2 linked regions of the Variovorax paradoxus genome follow. The protein of the gene in region 1 binds, or shares a complex with, the protein of each later gene. Links are inferred from orthologs where the notes say so. Each region holds a gene or a part of one and is shown in the gene's direction. Other genes may lie near its edges.

Evidence for each region.
Region 2: the proteins of rpsG (region 1) and tig are in contact, whole or in part, in a crystal structure (PDB 3GTY), measured with the Thermotoga maritima proteins. The link is inferred for Variovorax paradoxus from one-to-one orthologs. Residues at the interface, in WP_004081843.1 of Thermotoga maritima: Lys34, Lys52, Lys55, Glu59, Arg62, Gln63, Glu66, Asn67, Lys69, Val71, Arg95, Ala109, Lys110, Lys111, Gly112, Arg113, Pro114, Glu117, Glu121, Ile124, Ala125, Tyr127, Asn128, Asn129, Thr130, Gly131, Lys135, Asp139, Arg142, Met143; in WP_004081061.1 of Thermotoga maritima: Glu122, Val124, Val129, Leu130, Tyr133, Glu188, Gly259, Ile262, Tyr263, Glu266, Ser270, Glu273, Gln274, Glu277, Arg308, Gln311, Ile312, Ser315, Tyr316, Glu325, Arg329, Arg336, Leu363, Phe366, Trp367, Arg373, Leu377, Arg381, Leu384, Glu387.

What each region holds. Positions count from the first base shown.
Region 1 is NZ_CP046622.1:5,178,046-5,181,134, reverse strand. What follows is about bases 73-2,846. They hold rpsG (30S ribosomal protein S7), read left to right. Parts: upstream 73-1,109; coding sequence 1,110-1,583; downstream 1,584-2,846. Other genes in these bases: fusA (elongation factor G), read left to right, coding at 1,680-2,846; rpsL (30S ribosomal protein S12), read left to right, coding at 582-959; GOQ09_RS24180 (D-alanyl-D-alanine carboxypeptidase family protein), read left to right, coding at 73-411. In the rest of the region: more of GOQ09_RS24180, read left to right, coding at 1-72; more of fusA, read left to right, coding at 2,847-3,089.
Region 2 is NZ_CP046622.1:3,322,616-3,325,880, reverse strand. Bases 275-3,224 are described here. They hold tig (trigger factor), read left to right. Parts: upstream 275-1,066; coding sequence 1,067-2,383; downstream 2,384-3,224. Other genes in these bases: clpP (ATP-dependent Clp endopeptidase proteolytic subunit ClpP), read left to right, coding at 2,508-3,116; GOQ09_RS15450 (efflux RND transporter permease subunit), read left to right, coding at 275-831. Outside these bases: more of GOQ09_RS15450, read left to right, coding at 1-274; ATP-dependent Clp protease ATP-binding subunit ClpX, read left to right, coding at 3,237-3,265. UniProt on the Bacillus subtilis protein: Involved in protein export. Acts as a chaperone by maintaining the newly synthesized protein in an open conformation. Functions as a peptidyl-prolyl cis-trans isomerase.

The sequences.
Region 1 (3,089 bases):
CGCCTGCTGTCGATCGTGCTGGGCACTTCGGGTGAGACCGTGCGCGCCAACGAGTCGCAAAAACTGCTGAACTGGGGCTACACCGCCTACGACGCCGTTCGCCTGTTCGATGCCGGCCAGCCGGCTGCCACGCCGGCGGTCTGGAAGGGCAAGGCCAATACCCTCAAGCTTGGCCGGCCCGAAGCCATCGTGGTTGCGGTACCAGCCGGTACCGCCAGCAAGATCAAGACCCAGGTGGCGCGCCCCGAGCCACTGGTGGCGCCGTTCACCAAGTTCCAGCCTGTGGGCTCGCTCAAGGTGACCCTGGACGACCAGCCCCTGGCCGACGTTCCGCTGGTGGCGCTGGAAGGCGTCGAGCAAGCGGGTGTCTTCGGCCGCGCCTGGGACGCCGTGCGGCTCTGGATCAAGTAATTTCGCGCGCCGTCGTGCCATTCATTTGCCGGTAACGGGGGCGACTGCTATACTCGTGGGCTTTTCGGAATTTTCCGAAGGGTTTCACGTTTTCGTTATTCCCGGCCTCCTTGAGTCACGACAAGGGCGGTTTACAGCCAAGGCCGGGTTGTTTTGGGACTAATTCATTCATGCCAACCATCAATCAACTGGTGCGTCAGGGTCGAACGGTCGAAAAGATCAATTCGAAGAGCCCTGCCATGCAGAACTCGCCGCAACGCCGCGGTGTCTGCACCCGCGTCTACACCACGACGCCAAAGAAGCCCAACTCGGCGCTTCGTAAAGTTGCCAAGGTCCGTCTGACCAATGGCTTCGAAGTCATTTCCTACATCGGCGGCGAAGGCCACAACCTGCAAGAACACAGCGTCGTGCTGGTTCGCGGCGGTCGCGTCAAGGACTTGCCCGGTGTTCGCTACCACATCGTGCGCGGTTCGCTCGACTTGCAAGGCGTGAAAGACCGCAAGCAGTCGCGCTCCAAGTACGGCGCCAAGCGCCCCAAGAAGGCTTAAGCCTTCCTGTCGTCAAAAAACAAGCGGTGTTCGGTTGCCTTGGCGGGCACATCGAACGAAGTGACCCACTGTCGGGTCGAGTAAGTGAGAGTCCGGAATGGCTCTCGCGGTGCCGGAAGCGGCGCCAACTGAAGCAAAGAGGTTAGTAACATGCCACGTCGTCGCGAAGTCCCCAAACGTGAAATCCTGCCGGATCCCAAGTACGGCAATGTCGAACTGTCGAAATTCATGAACGTGATCATGGAAGGCGGCAAGAAGGCGGTAGCCGAGCGCATCATTTATGGCGCGCTCGACTTCATCGAAAAGAAGAACCCCGACAAGGACCCGCTCGAAGCTTTCACCGTTGCCATCAACAACGTGAAGCCGATGGTCGAAGTCAAGTCGCGCCGCGTTGGCGGTGCCAACTACCAGGTGCCGGTCGAAGTGCGTCCGGTGCGCCGTCTGGCGCTCTCGATGCGCTGGATCAAGGAAGCCGCTCGCAAGCGCGGCGAAAAGTCGATGGCCCTGCGTTTGGCCAACGAACTGATGGAAGCCACCGAAGGCCGTGGCGGCGCCATGAAGAAGCGCGACGAAGTGCACCGCATGGCAGAAGCCAACCGGGCTTTCAGCCACTTCCGCTTCTAAAAATCAAACTTCGCTTGGGCGTTGGGTATTGAGTGTCGGGCGACGTCGCCCGTGCTCAAGGCCCAGCGCTCAACGCATTTAACCCGAAAGTAAATCATGTCCCGCAAGACCCCCATCGAGCGCTACCGCAACATCGGCATCTCCGCGCACATCGACGCCGGCAAGACCACGACGACCGAGCGCATCCTGTTCTACACCGGCGTGAACCACAAGATCGGTGAAGTGCACGATGGCGCCGCCACGATGGACTGGATGGAGCAAGAGCAAGAGCGTGGCATCACGATCACCTCGGCTGCGACCACCTGCTTCTGGAAGGGCATGGCCCAGAATTTCCCCGAGCACCGCATCAACATCATCGACACCCCCGGCCACGTGGACTTCACCATTGAAGTCGAGCGCTCGATGCGCGTGCTGGACGGTGCCGTGATGGTGTACGACGCCGTTGGCGGCGTGCAGCCCCAGTCGGAAACCGTCTGGCGCCAGGCCAACAAGTACAAGGTGCCCCGCCTCGCGTTCGTCAACAAGATGGACCGCACCGGTGCGAACTTCCTGCGCGTTCGCCAGATGATGATCGACCGCCTGAAGGCCAACCCCGTCGTGATCCAGATCCCGATCGGCGCCGAAGACAAGTTCCAGGGCATCGTCGACCTCGTGAAGATGAAGGCCATCATCTGGGACGAAGACAAGGGTGTGACCTTCACCTACGGCGAGATCCCGGCCGACCTGGTCGACGTCTGCAACGAGTACCACGAGAAGCTGGTCGAAGCCGCCGCCGAAGCCAGCGAAGAGCTGATGAACAAGTACCTCGAAGGCGAGAAGCTCTCCGAGGAAGAAATCAAGAAGGCCATTCGCCAACGCACCATCGCCGGTGAAATCCAGCCAATGCTGTGCGGCTCGGCCTTCAAGAACAAGGGCGTGCAAGCCATGCTCGACGCGGTCATCGAATACATGCCCGCACCGACCGACATTCCCCCGGTTGCCGGCACCGACGAAAGCGAAGCACCGGTGGTGCGCAAGGCCGACGACGAAGAGAAGTTCTCGGCGCTCGCGTTCAAGCTGATGACCGATCCGTTCGTGGGCCAGCTGACCTTCGTGCGCGTTTATTCGGGCGTGCTCTCCAAGGGCGACAGCGTCTACAACCCGGTGCGCGGCAAGAAAGAGCGTATCGGCCGTATCGTGCAAATGCACGCGAACAACCGCGAAGAAGTCAGCGAAATCCGCGCCGGCGACATCGCCGCGTGCGTGGGCCTGAAGGAAGTGACCACGGGCGAAACCCTGTGCGATCCGGATGCCGTCGTGACGCTGGAGCGCATGGTGTTCCCGGAATCGGTGATCTCGCAGGCCGTCGAGCCCAAGACCAAGGCCGACCAGGAAAAGATGGGTATCGCCCTGCAGCGCCTCGCGCAGGAAGACCCCTCGTTCCGCGTCAAGACCGACGAAGAATCGGGCCAGACCATCATTTCGGGCATGGGCGAGCTGCACCTCGAAATCATCGTGGACCGCATG
Region 2 (3,265 bases), 1.9 Mb from region 1 along the record:
GACATCGTGCTGCGCCAGTCGGCGGACGAGCGCGAGGCCATTTCGGACATCGGCAACGCCTATCTGCCCACGACCTCCGGGCGTTCGATTCCGCTCACTCAGATCGCCCGGCCAGTCTTCACCTGGGAGCCCGGCGTGATGTGGCGCGAGAACCGCGACTACGCCATCACGGTGCAGGGCGACGTGGTCGAAGGGCTGCAGGGCGCCACGGTCACCGAGCAATTGCTGCCCAAGCTGCGCGAACTCGAGGCCGGCTGGCATGCGGCGGGCGAGGGCGCCTACCGTATCGAGGTGGCGGGCGCCGTCGAGGAAAGCAGCAAGGGCTCGGCTTCCATCGTCGCAGGCGTGCCGATCATGCTATTCCTGGTGTTCACGCTGCTGATGCTGCAACTGCACAGCTTCAGCCGTTCGCTGCTGGTGTTCATTACCGGCCCTATGGGCATTGCCGGCGTTGCCGGGGCGCTGCTGTTGCTGAACCGGCCGTTCGGCTTCGTTGCGCTGCTGGGCGTGATTGCGCTGATGGGCATGATCCAGCGCAATGCGGTGATCCTGATCGACCAGATCGAGAGCGACCGCGCGGCGGGCGTGCCTGCCTGGGACGCCATTGTCGAGTCGGCCGTGCGGCGCCTGCGCCCCATCGTGCTGACCGCTGCGGCGGCCGTGCTGGCGATGATTCCGCTCTCCCGCAGCGTGTTCTGGGGGCCGATGGCCGTTGCCATCATGGGCGGGTTGATCGTGGCCACCGTATTGACCCTGCTGGCGCTGCCGGCAATGTATGCGGCTGCATTCCGCGTCAAGCGGGAGCCGAAAGAGGGTCTGATTAGCGCTTAAAATACGCGGTTGACCGATTTCAGGCGGACGGTCTTTGGGCGGCGGGTATTCGACATCGGCGATATCGAATACCTGTGGCACCAAGGCCGTCCGCCTTTGCATTCACCTGAAAAATTTGGCAAGCGCGGGTGGCGAAATTGGTAGACGCACCAGGTTTAGGTCCTGACGTTCGCAAGAACGTGCCGGTTCGAGTCCGGCCCCGCGCACCAGCCACACCCCTCACAAGGAAGACACCATGACCGTGACCGTTGAAACTCTCGAGAAGCTCGAACGCAAGATCACGCTGACCCTGCCGGTCGGCACCATCCAGTCCGAAGTCGATTCGCGCCTCAAGAAGCTCGCGCGCACCGTCAAGATGGATGGCTTTCGTCCCGGCAAGGTGCCAATGAACGTCGTGGCCCAGCGCTACGGCTATTCGGTCCACTACGAAGTCATGAACGACAAGGTCGGTGAGGCTTTCTCGCAAGCCGCCAACGAAGCCAAGCTGCGCGTGGCCGGCCAACCCCGCATTACCGAGAAGGAAGAGTCGCCCGAAGGCCAGCTCGCCTTCGACGCGGTGTTCGAGGTGTTCCCCGAAGTCAAGATCAAGGACCTGTCGGGTGCCGAAGTCGAGAAGCTCTCGGCCGAAGTGGGCGACGACGCCATCGACAAGACGCTCGACATCCTGCGCAAGCAGCGCCGCACCTTCGCGCAGCGCGCACAAGACGCCGTGGCGCAAGACAACGACCGCGTGACGGTCGACTTCGAAGGCAAGATCGACGGCGAGACCTTCCAGGGTGGCAAGGCCGAAGACTTCCAGTTCATCGTCGGCGAAGGCCAGATGCTGAAGGAATTCGAAGACGCGGTGCGCGGCATGAAGGCCGGCGACAGCCGCACCTTCCCGCTTTCGTTCCCGGCCGACTACCATGGCAAGGACGTGGCCGGCAAGCAAGCCGACTTCATGGTCACCGTGAAGAAGATCGAGGCTTCGCACCTGCCTGAAGTCAACGAACAGCTCGCCAAGTCGCTCGGCATTGCCGAAGCCACGGTGGAAGGCCTGCGCGCCGATATCAAGAAGAACCTCGAGCGCGAAGTCAAGTTCCGCCTGCTGGCCCGCAACAAGAACGCCGTGATGGACGCGCTGGTGGCCAACGCCGAGCTCGACCTGCCCAACGCCAGCGTGCAGTCCGAAGTGAACCGCATGATCGAAGGCGCCCGCGCCGAGCTCAAGCAGCGCGGCATCAAGGACGCCGACAAGGCTCCGATTCCCGAAGAAGTGTTCCGCCCGCAAGCCGAGCGCCGTGTGCGCCTGGGCCTGGTGGTGGCCGAACTGGTGCGTGCCAACAACCTGCAGGCCAAGCCCGAGCAGATCAAGGCCCACATCGACGAGCTGGCCGCCAGCTATGAAAAGCCGGCCGACGTCGTGCGCTGGTATTTCAGCGACAACAACCGCCTGGCCGAAGTCGAGGCGGTCGTCATCGAAAACAACGTGACCGAATTCGTGCTCAGCAAGGCCAAGGTCAACGAAAAGTCGGTGTCGTTCGACGAACTGATGGCTCAGCAGCAAGGCTAAGCGCCGGCCTGCGCCGCCGCCCGCAACGCCAATGGGGCTTGTGCTTTACGGCACGAGCCCCATTTCACTCAGGCGTACAGTTAAATTCGAACAGCGAACGAACCCTTTTCCGGAGAGCAAATCAATGAGCGCACAGGATACCAAGGCCCTCGGCATGATCCCGATGGTCATCGAGCAGTCGGGTCGCGGCGAGCGGTCTTACGACATTTATTCGCGTCTCCTCAAGGAGCGCATCATTTTCCTGGTGGGCGAAGTGAACGACCAGACGGCCAACCTCGTTGTGGCGCAGCTGCTGTTCCTCGAGAGCGAGAATCCGGACAAGGATATTTCGTTCTACATCAATTCCCCGGGCGGCAGCGTGAGCGCCGGCATGGCGATTTACGACACCATGCAGTTCATCAAGCCCGACGTTTCCACCATGTGCATCGGCTTTGCGGCCAGCATGGGCGCCTTTTTGCTGGCGGCTGGCGAAAAGGGCAAGCGTTTCTCGCTGCCCAATTCGAAGATCATGATCCACCAGGTGCTCGGCGGCGCGCGCGGCCAGGCCACGGACATCGAAATCCATGCCCGCGACATCCTGCGCACCAAGGACCAGATGAACCGCATCCTGGCCGACCGCACCGGCCAGCCGCTGGAAAAAGTCAAGTCGGACACCGAACGCGACTATTTCCTGACAGCCGACGAAGCCAAGGATTACGGCCTGGTCGACCAGGTCATTGCAAAGCGCAGCTGATCAACCAGCCCGCGCCACGGCGCCGGTGGCGCCAAAAAGGCAAAGACGGCGTTTTCCCCACGGGAAACGCCGTTTTTGTTTAGTTATCATTGTCCTACCCCGTTAACGAGGCACCTGTCCATGGCCGAAAAAAAAGGCTCTTCCAGCGA